3 regions of the Allobosea sp. Root670 genome follow, and region 2 is predicted to be linked to each of the others. Evidence: predicted binding sites of a transcription regulator. Region 2 holds the regulator's gene; each other region holds the start of a gene.
The links. Region 2 encodes LexA, which represses DNA repair genes until DNA is damaged. Its sites were predicted from a motif close to TGTTCNNNNTGTGTTCNG; they were not measured.
Positions count from the first base shown of each region.

Region 1: ASE61_RS07950 (DUF763 domain-containing protein) is a predicted target of LexA. The motif match lies at 1,211-1,228, and genes of this name have one in related genera.
Region 3: ASE61_RS04050 (PA0069 family radical SAM protein) is a predicted target of LexA. The motif match lies at 1,765-1,782, and genes of this name have one in related genera.

Region 1 is NZ_LMJU01000004.1:78,747-82,021, reverse strand. Features, by position in the region: gene ASE61_RS07950 (DUF763 domain-containing protein) at 1-1,203, opposite strand, end outside; gene ASE61_RS07945 (hypothetical protein) at 1,414-1,599, shown strand; gene ASE61_RS26890 (PAS domain S-box protein) at 1,734-3,275, shown strand, end outside.
Region 2 is NZ_LMJU01000015.1:474,515-477,789, reverse strand. Features, by position in the region: gene ASE61_RS14705 (ComEC/Rec2 family competence protein) at 1-1,510, shown strand, start outside; gene lexA (transcriptional repressor LexA) at 1,504-2,211, opposite strand; gene glp (gephyrin-like molybdotransferase Glp) at 2,292-3,275, opposite strand, start outside.
Region 3 is NZ_LMJU01000001.1:881,620-884,894, forward strand. Features, by position in the region: gene ASE61_RS04040 (neutral zinc metallopeptidase) at 1-772, shown strand, start outside; gene ASE61_RS27370 (hypothetical protein) at 951-1,076, opposite strand; gene ASE61_RS04045 (hypothetical protein) at 1,226-1,711, opposite strand; gene ASE61_RS04050 (PA0069 family radical SAM protein) at 1,945-3,030, shown strand; gene rnhB (ribonuclease HII) at 3,219-3,275, shown strand, end outside.

The DNA.
Region 1 (3,275 bases), on a different contig from region 2:
GCCGTACTCCGGCGAGCGTCGGCGCTCCTCGGCGACATACTCGACGAGCGTCGGACCTGTCGCACTCTGTTCCAGCCGGCGACTCTCGCCGTCCAGCCGCGCGATCGCGGCAAGGCGATCCTCCTGACCGAGCTTCGCCCGGTCGACGGCCGAACGAAGGACACCGATCGTCTGATCATAGACCTTGGTCGGTACGGCGAAGGGCTGGCGATCCTTGCCGCCATGCGCGAGCGAAAAGCGCGCGGGATCACTGAAACGGCATGGCGCACCATGCAGCACTTCCGCGACCATCGCGAGAGAGCGTACGGTACGAGCACCAATGCCGGGCACGAGCAGAAGCTCGGAAAAATCGCTCGGGCCCCGGTCGGCCGCGGCGGCGAGCGCACCATGAAGGCGGCGCGCCATGACGTCTTTGGGCCTCACATCATGATGCGAAGGCATCACGAGATGCGGCAGGGTTAGTTGCGGAGCCACTTGATCGGCGCAAGCGCGCTTCGGTTGGAGCGCAGCTAGCTCTCTGACGATCGCATCAGGCCCTTCGTCGCGAAGCATCGCGACCTGCGCCATACGGGCACGGTCCGCGCGTGCATCCGTCAGGTTGACGATATTACCGGTGCTACGGCCCTCGATCGCCGCATGAGGCGCCTCGACGAAGCTGCCGAGCCCTTCGGAATGCCAGTGATAGCGCCGCGCCATCCCGCCATCGCCATTCATGCCCTGCTGCACGACCGTCCAGTGCCCGTCATCCGTCACGAAGAAGCCGTGCAGGTAGAGGTCGAAGTCGTCCTGCACCGCGGCGCTGTCGACCTTCGCAACGAGCCGGCTCGCCTGAGCCAGCGCCGCTCCGTCGAACCCGACCTTCCCACCGATCTGCTCCAGCTCCGCCGGGGTGCGGCGGGACTGGTTGCCGCGTCCGCCGCAGACATGAAGCCCGAGCTCGCCGGCGAGCGGCGTCAGGCCGCGCTTCAAAGCCCCGATCACGCTGGTCGTGATGCCCGAGGAGTGCCAGTCCATTCCCATGATCGCGCCGAAGGACTGGAACCAGAAGGGATGCGCGAGCCGCCGGAGTAACTCGTCGCGACCGTAGTGCTGGATGATCGCCTCGCAGATCACGCTGCCCAGCCTGGCCATGCGCTCGCCCAGCCAGGGCGGAACGCGGCCGTAATGCAGGGGAAGATCAGCGCTGCCTGATCGGCGTGTCATGAAGTTCCGGAACAAATAAAGAACGATCAGTCGGTATAGGCTCTCGCAGGCTCTCGCGCCAGCCTGAATTCAGCCCGACGGCTTCGATGGGGCAAGCAACCGGTGCCCTTGAACAATCTGCAGGTGGTGGAACAGCGAGGCCGCTCGGGCGTCCTGTCTCTGGAGCGCTGAGGGGGGCGATGACGATTCATTTGAGTGGAGACCACCAGCATGGCCAATGGCAATAGCGAGGCACTCAACGACCAGATCGCTCTCCTGCGCCGGCAGGTTTCGGATTTGACCCAACTCGCGGCGGCCGCCTCCGGAGCGGCGCAGGAAGAAAACCTGCAGGAGCAGATCAACGCCAAGCAGGATCATCTCAACGAGCTCCTGAAGCTGCGTGGCGATGCGGGCTAGCGATACGATCGCGATCGACGACGGTTCCACTCCCTGCTGGCCATGCTGGCGTGCAGGGACCGATGAGCGACTGCTGATGCGAAACCCGCCGGGTTCAGGTAGGATGGCTCATCCGCAGCGGAGACATCGTCCGCATGGATAAGCCGATCGCACATCGCCAAGGTTTCCCCGACAGCTTCACGGCAAGCTTGGTCGCGCTCATGCCTGCGGCGGTCTATATTTGCGATGCTGCCGGCCGCCTCACCTTTTTCAACCGGAAAGCCGTCGAGATCTGGGGACGCGAGCCGCCGCTTGGGGACGATCAGGAACGATATTGCGGTTCGTTTCGCATGTGGACGCCGGACGGCCACCTGCTGAGGCATGAGGACTGCCCCATGGCGGATGCGCTGCGGGATGGCCTAGCGGGGCGCGATCTGGAGGTGGTGATCGAGCAGCCGGACGGCACGCGCCTGATCGCCAACGTGAATATTGACCCGATCTTTGACGATGCCGGCAACATAACGGGCGCAATCAACGTCTTCGTGGACGTTACGGATCGCAAGCGCAACGAGGCGCTGCTGGCGAGCCAGCGAGAGGCTCTCGAATGCGCCTTGAACGGAGAGCCTCTCACGGCATCATTAGGCATTTTGGGAGGTGCGGTAACAGCTCAGTACGGTTGCGGCACCCGCTTCGCGATTTATCTCGCTAATGACGAGAGAACGTCGCTCCGGCACGTCGTCGGCATGTCGGAGGACTATGCCGCGGCCGTGGATGGCTTCCTGATCGGGCAGGATTCGCTCGCCTGCGGCCTTGCAACCGCCACAGGCGAAGCGGTTCTGACGTCCGATGTCGAGGAGGAAATGCGCTGGAAGCCATGGCGCGAGATGGCCCGTCGCTTCCAGTATCGCGGCTGCTGGAGCTTTCCGATCCATTCCCGCAAAGGGGAATTTGTCGGCACGTTCGCTCTTTACTGGCCGCAGCCGGCAAAAGCGGGCTCCTCGGATATCGAGGTTGCAAACCTCGTCACCAACACGGCCGGCATCATCATCGGCCGCGACCTCGAAGCGAGGCATCGCAGGGCTGCCGAAGCGTCGCTTCGCGAAAGCGAGGAGCGCTTCCAGCAGCTAGGCGCCTCCTCTTCGGATGCCATCTGGGTCAGAAATGCCCATAGCTGGGACTTTGAATATGTCAGCCCGGCAGTGCAGACGATCTATGGCGTCACCCCGCAGGCTGTGCTCGCCGACGCCAGGCTGCTCAACGCCCTGATTATCCCTGAAGAACGTGATGAAGCTTCGAGGAATGTCGAGCGCGTCAGCGCTGGCGAGGTCGTCGTCCAGGAATACCGTATTCAGCGGGCGGGCGACCTCGCGTTTCGCTGGATCCGAAGCACCGGATTTCCGCTTTACGGTGGCGACGGTGACATCCAGCGCATCGGCTCGATTGCGCAGGACATTACCGAAGCGAAACTTGCGGCCGGACACCAGGCCACTCTGCTCCCCGAGCTCCAGCACCGCGTGCGCAATGTCCTGGCCATCGTGCGTTCGGTCACTGTGCGAACCGGCGAACGAGCCTCAAGCGTGCAGGATTACACCGACATCCTCTCTGGCCGGCTCCTGGCCCTGGCGCGGGTCCAGGCCCTCCTCACACGCGGCGCCAATCTCAGCGTGAATATCAGAGATGTCGTTCATGACGAGGTC
Region 2 (3,275 bases):
GCGCATCGCCGAGGTCGGAGGCGGGCAGGGCGGGGCGGTCGCCGCGGCGCTCGTCACCGGCAAGCGCGGCCTGATCACCGAAGCGACGAACAACGACCTGCGCGCCGCCGGCATCTATCACATCGTCTCGATCTCGGGCCTGCACATGGTGCTCGCCGCTGGAACGATCTTCTGGCTGGTCCGGGCGCTGCTGGTCCTGTCGCAGACGGTGGCGCTGCACTGGCCGGTCAAGAAGATCGCGGCGGCAGCGGCGATGCTCGGCGCGACCGCCTATTGCATCTTTTCCGGGAGCGATGTCGCGACCGAGCGCTCGCTCATCATGACGCTGGTCATGCTCGGCGCGATCCTCGTCGACCGCGCCGCGCTCAGCATGCGCAATCTCGCGCTGGCCGCCATGATGGTGCTGCTGCGCGAGCCGGAGGCCTTGCTCGGGCCGAGCTTCCAGATGTCCTTCGGTGCGGTCGCGGCGCTGATCGCCTTCGCGGAACGCTGGGAAGGGCGAAGCCGCACCGAGCCGCCGCGCGTGTTGCCCTGGCCGCTCGGAGCCGTTTGGACGGCGGCGCTTGGCATCCTCGTCACCACCATGCTGGCCACCGCCGCGACGGCGCCCTTCGGAGCCTATCACTTCCAGACCTTCAATCCCTTCGGCCTGCTCGGCAACGCCATGGCGCTGCCCTTCGTCTCGCTCTTCGTCATGCCGGCGGCGGTGTTCGGCGTGCTCGCCTATCCGTTCGGGCTGGACTGGCCGGCCTGGGCCCTGATGGGGCTCGCCTCCGACGTCGTCCTCAAGGTGGCGCATTGGGTCGCGGCCATCGACCATTCCACCGTGACGGTGGCGGCTTTCGGCTCAGGCGTGCTGGCCTGCTTTGCGATGACGCTGTTGTGGCTGACGCTCTGGACCACGGCTTGGCGCTGGCTTGCGGCCTTGCCGCTGATCTTCGGCGTCGCGATCGCCGGAAAGCCGGAGCGGCCGGAAATCCTGATCGAGCGCGATGGCTCCGGGATGGCCGTGCGCGGTCCCGACGGGCGCCTCGCCATCGCCGGCAAGCCCAGCCGCTTCGTCCTGCAGCAATGGCTCGCCGCCGATGGCGACAGCCGCTCGCCCGACGATCCCAGCTTGCGCGCCGGCATCGCCTGCGACCGGCTGGCATGCGTTGCGCAGACCGCCGACAAGCGCACAATCTCCTATACGCGCGAGCGACTCGCCATCATCGAGGATTGCCAGCGCGCCGACCTCGTCATCACCGCCATCCCCTGGGGCGGCACCTGCAAGGCCAGGCTGGTCGAGCGCATGACGCTATCACGCGACGGCGCGACCTCGCTCTACCGGACGGCGTCGGGATGGAGCAGCCATATCGCGGAGCAGTCCGACAGTGAGCGGCCCTGGAGCCGCCGGCGCGAGCGACGCCTGACGGAGCCAGGCACGCGTCCCACCAATCAGTCGGTCACCGTACAGCCCGCACCGGCCGCCGACAACGAAGCCGAGGCCGACACCGAACGCCTTCAGTAGCGCCGCATCAGATTGACCAGCCGGCCCTGGATCTTGACCCGGTCGGGGCCGAGCACACGGGTCTCGTAGGCCGGGTTCGCCGCTTCGAGCGCGATCGAGGAGCCGCGCTTGCGCAGGCGCTTCAGCGTCGCTTCCTCGTCATCGATCAGTGCCACGACGATGTCGCCGGTATTGGCCGTGTCCTGCCTGCGGATGACGACGGTGTCGCCGTCGAGAATGCCGGCCTCGACCATCGAATCACCGCGCACTTCCAGCGCGTAATGCTCGCCGGAGCCGAGCATGTCCGGCGGCAGCGAAACGGTGTGGCTGCGGCTCTGGATCGCCGAGATCGGCGTACCCGCCGCGATGCGGCCCATCACCGGGATGGCGATGGAATGCCGGCTGTCGTCCTCGGCAGGGCGCGGCTTGGCCACGCTGGGCTGTGAGCCCAGGCCGCCCTGGACGATGGCCGGGCTGAAGCGGGGCCGTGCCTGAGGCGCGCCGAGCCCATCCGGCATCTTGATGACTTCGAGCGCACGCGCCCGGTTCGGCAGGCGGCGGATGAAGCCGCGCTCCTCCAGGGCCATGATCAGGCGGTGAATGCCGGATTTCGAGCGCAGGTCGAGCGCATCCTTCATCTCGTCGAAGGAGGGCGGCACGCCACTTTCGCGCAAGCGTTCCTGGATGAAGCGCAGGAGTTCATGTTGCTTGCGTGTCAGCATGGTCGCCGCCAGCCCCTCAATGCGCAGATTCGAAACAAAGCACGAACACCATACGCGTTCTGCTTGTGTTCCGCAAGCCGCTACCGCAAGGGCAGGATGCGGCAGGCCTCGCCTTTCTTCGCGGTAGCGGCATGGGCCGGGCGGATCGTCAGGGCCTGAGCGCGCGCCAGCGTGCCGAGCATCGAGGAATCCTGCCGGTCGAAGGGCGTCGCCACCCAGCCTTCCGGCGTCAGCGTGAGCTCCGAGCGCAGGTAATCCTCGCGCTCGTCATTGCCGGGCATGTCGCGTCCCAGAATGGCGGGGATGCTGCGGTCGCGATCGGCGTCCGCGATGCCGAGCAGCGCCTCGATCAAGGGCAGCACGAAGAGATGGCCGCAGACGATCGAGGAGACCGGATTGCCCGGCAGCCCGACCACGACCATCCGGCCGAGGCGTCCGGTCATCATCGGCTTGCCCGGCCGCATCGCGATCTTCCAGAAGCCCAGCGTCATGCCGGCCCGCGTCAGCGCTTCCTGCACGAGATCATGCGCGCCGACCGAGGCCCCGCCGAGCGTGATCAGCACATCGGCGTCGGCCTCGCCCGCCCTTGCGATCTTGCTGGCGAGATCGGCATGGTCGTCACGGGCGATGCCGAGATCGATGACAGTGCCGCCGGCCTTCTCGACCAGCGCGGCGAGCGAGAACGAGTTCGAGGCGACGATCTGGTCGCGGCCCACAGGTTCGCCCGGCGCCACCAGTTCGTCTCCGGTGGCGAGAATCGCCACCCGAGGCTTCCGCCGGACAGGCAAAGTCGGATGCCCCATCGCGGCAGCAAGGCCGAGGGCGGCGCTGTCGAGTGCGCGCCCGGCTTGAAGCAGCACGTCGCCTTCATGGAAATCGAGCCCTGCGGCGCGGAGGAACTTGCCTTTAGCTGGCGGCACGCGGACGCGGATCACCGGGCTGTCGACGCCGTCGGCATCTTCCTGCATCAGGATGGTGTCGGCGCCTTCAGGCATCGGTGCGCCCGTGAAGATGCGCACCGCCTGTCCTGGCCCGACCGCGCCCTCATAGGCCCGGCCGGCAGC
Region 3 (3,275 bases), on a different contig from region 2:
GGTGGTGCTCGGCCTGCTCGGCTGGGCGCTCGGCATTGATCCGCGCCTGCTCATCGGCGGCGCCGAACTGATCGGCGGCATCGGCGGGCGCGAGCAGACACAGGAAACGCGCCGTTCCTCCGGCCCGCCGGAGGACCAGATGGGTCGCTTCGTCTCGGCCGTTCTGGCGCAGAACGAGGACATCTGGTCGAAGCTTTTGCCGCAGCAGGCCAATACCCGCTACCAGCCGCCACGGCTCGTCCTGTTCTCCGGCGTCGACCGCTCGGGCTGCGGCACCGCGCAATCGGCGATGGGGCCGTTCTATTGCCCGGTCGACAAGAAGGTCTATCTCGACACCTCCTTCTTCCAGGAAATGCAGCGCAAGCTCGGCGGCGGCGGCGATTTCGCCTATGCCTACGTGATCGGCCACGAGGTCGGCCATCACATCCAGAACCTGCTCGGCATCCTGCCCAAGGCCAACCAGATCCGCGAGCGCTCCTCCGAGCGCGACGCGAACGCGATCTCGGTGCGAATCGAATTGCAGGCGGACTGCTTCGCCGGCGTCTGGGCGCATAACGTCCAGGCGATGGGCCGGATCGACCAGGGCGATATCGACCAGGCGATGCGCACCGCCTCCGCCATCGGCGACGACAAGCTGCAGAAGGCGGCGCAAGGGACGGTCGTGCCCGACTCCTTCACGCACGGCTCCTCGGCGCAGCGCATGAAGTGGTTCACCACCGGCTTCCAGTCAGGCTCGATGCAGAGCTGCGACACGTTCCGGAATCAGGTGTAGCGCCGCTCAACGGTGGCGGGAGGTGCCGGGGTCGCGGGCGGTCACCACCGCCTCGTCCCGCTGGCTGGTCGCTCCGACCGGGCGTCCAAAACAAATCGGGCCCGAACGGGCCCGCGACTTCCTGAGAATGCCGTGCGGAGGGCTGCATCCAGCCCTCCGCTTGGTTTTCGTGGAGAGGCTAGCTCCAGAATCCTTCCTGATGTTCGCGAGGCGAGAACGTATCTTCGTCCTCCCGTTGTTCCTCGCGCTTGTCCTCGTCGCGCTCCGCTTCGAGCGCAGAACAGGAATCGTGCCGTTCCAGCATGGATCTCTCCTTTCGATGTCTGAGGGAGGTGCTTCAGGCAACCGTCTACATATGAACTTATGCTGCAGCGCACAAGTTCCCGCACGAAATTCCTTCCGCCATGCGCTTCAGGCATATCGCCTTCGGCGGCGTAACATCCCTCCAGGCAGCTAGCCTGCCCGCTCCCGCAGGACCGGCAGCCGCACCGGCGCCCGGTCGAGACGACCGGTCAGCGCGACCCCCTTGGGCATGACAAGCCCCGCCGTGAGCCCGCGACCGGGCAGCGAGAACATGAGCCGTTCGCGCAAGGAGGCAAACGCCCCTTCCAGGGGAATCAGGGCCGGCTTTGCCGCCGCGACCAGCAGATGGCGCTCCACCGCCTGGACCCAATGAGCCTGCGGCACATCGCCGGATTCGAACAGGACGAGGCGGTCTCCCCGTGCATGGGCTGCGCCTTCCCGCCAGGCTTGCTCATGGCTCGCGCGGAGATAGCGGGCGCCGGTGGCGTCCGCAGCGCGCTCGGTCTCGGGCGCACCGACCGTGTCGACGAGCACTGCATGGCCGAGAAACCCCTCCGCGACCGCTGGAATCAGAACAGCCAGGGTCGCTGCAAGCGCCTGCTGGGAACCATCGCTGCGGATCACGGCTGTGAGCATAGGCGAAAGCCTATGCCGCAACGCAGCATGCCACAATCCCGCCGCTTGCCTTTTGTTCTCTATATGTTCACTCTACATGAGACCAGAAGGCGCCGATTCCCGGCGCGCGACACGGTTCGACAGCCATGCCCCAGGCCAGACCCACCTCACGGCCCTTCCCGGCAGCCCAGCCCCTGCGGCGGCTCGACCGGGAGCCGAGCGTCTCGGCGCCGGTCGTCGCACCCGCCGATCCGATGGCCTATATCGGCCATCAGATCGACCCCGACAGGCGGCGCGGGCGTGGTGCCACGATCAATCCCGGCGGCCGCTACGAGGCCGAGCAGCGCGTCGCCGAGGACGACGGCTGGGGGTCGCTGGAGGAACTCCCGCCGTTCTCGACCGAGATCGCCTATGAGAAGGCGCGCACCATCATCACGCGCAACGACTCGCCCGATATCTCCTTCGACCGTTCGATCAATCCCTATCGCGGCTGCGAGCATGGCTGCGTCTACTGCTTCGCCCGGCCGACCCATGCCTATCTCGGCCTGTCGCCGGGGCTCGATTTCGAGAGCAAGCTGACGGCGAAGCCCGATGCGGCGGCGCTGCTGGAAAAGGAGCTCTCCTCCCCCTCCTATCAGCCGCGAACGATCGCGATCGGCACCAATACCGACGCCTACCAGCCGATCGAAAGGAAGCTCCGGATCATGCGTCAGATCCTGGAGGTGCTGGCGAAATTCAATCATCCCGTCGGCATCGTCACCAAATCGGCGCTGGTCCAGCGCGACATCGATATCCTTGCTCCAATGGCGGAGAAGGGACTGGTCAAGGTCGCGCTCTCGGTAACGACGCTCGATCCGAAGACCGCACGCGGCATGGAGCCGCGCGCCGCCTCGCCAGCCAAGCGGCTGGAGACGATCCGCAAGCTCTCCGAGGCCGGCATCCCGGTCACGGTGCTGGTTGCGCCGATCGTCCCGGCGATCAACGAACACGAGATCGAGCGCATCCTCGATGCGGCGAAGGCGGCAGGCGCCGAGGCAGCCGGCTATGTCCTGCTCCGGCTGCCGCTCGAAGTGCGCGACATCGTGCAGGAATGGCTGCTGACACATCATCCCGACAAGCTCCGGCATGTGATGTCGCTGATCCGCTCGACGCGCGGCGGCAAGGACTACGATTCGCAATGGGGCCAGCGCATGGTCGGCTCCGGCCCCTATGCCTGGATGATCGGACGGCGCTTCGAGATGGCGGCCGAACGCATCGGCTTCAACACGACTCGGCGCCGGCTGCGGACCGATCTCTTCGTGAAGCCGGAGAAGGAGAAGGCGCAGTTGAGTTTGTTCTGAGGCGTTGGGCGGCTGCTCTCGCCGTCATGCTCGCCCTTGTGGCGAGCATCCACGCCTTGGACACCGCATTGTAGGAAGGAAGACGTGGATGGTCGGGACAAGCCCGACCATGACGATCAAACGCGATTGCGTGGGGCGAGGAAAAGACGGCTCTGGCCCCGCGCTGCGCTCTGCTGCATAACCCCGCCATGCCCGCCGATTTCAACCGCGAGACATCCGCCATTGCCAACGGCCGCTGGCCGCTG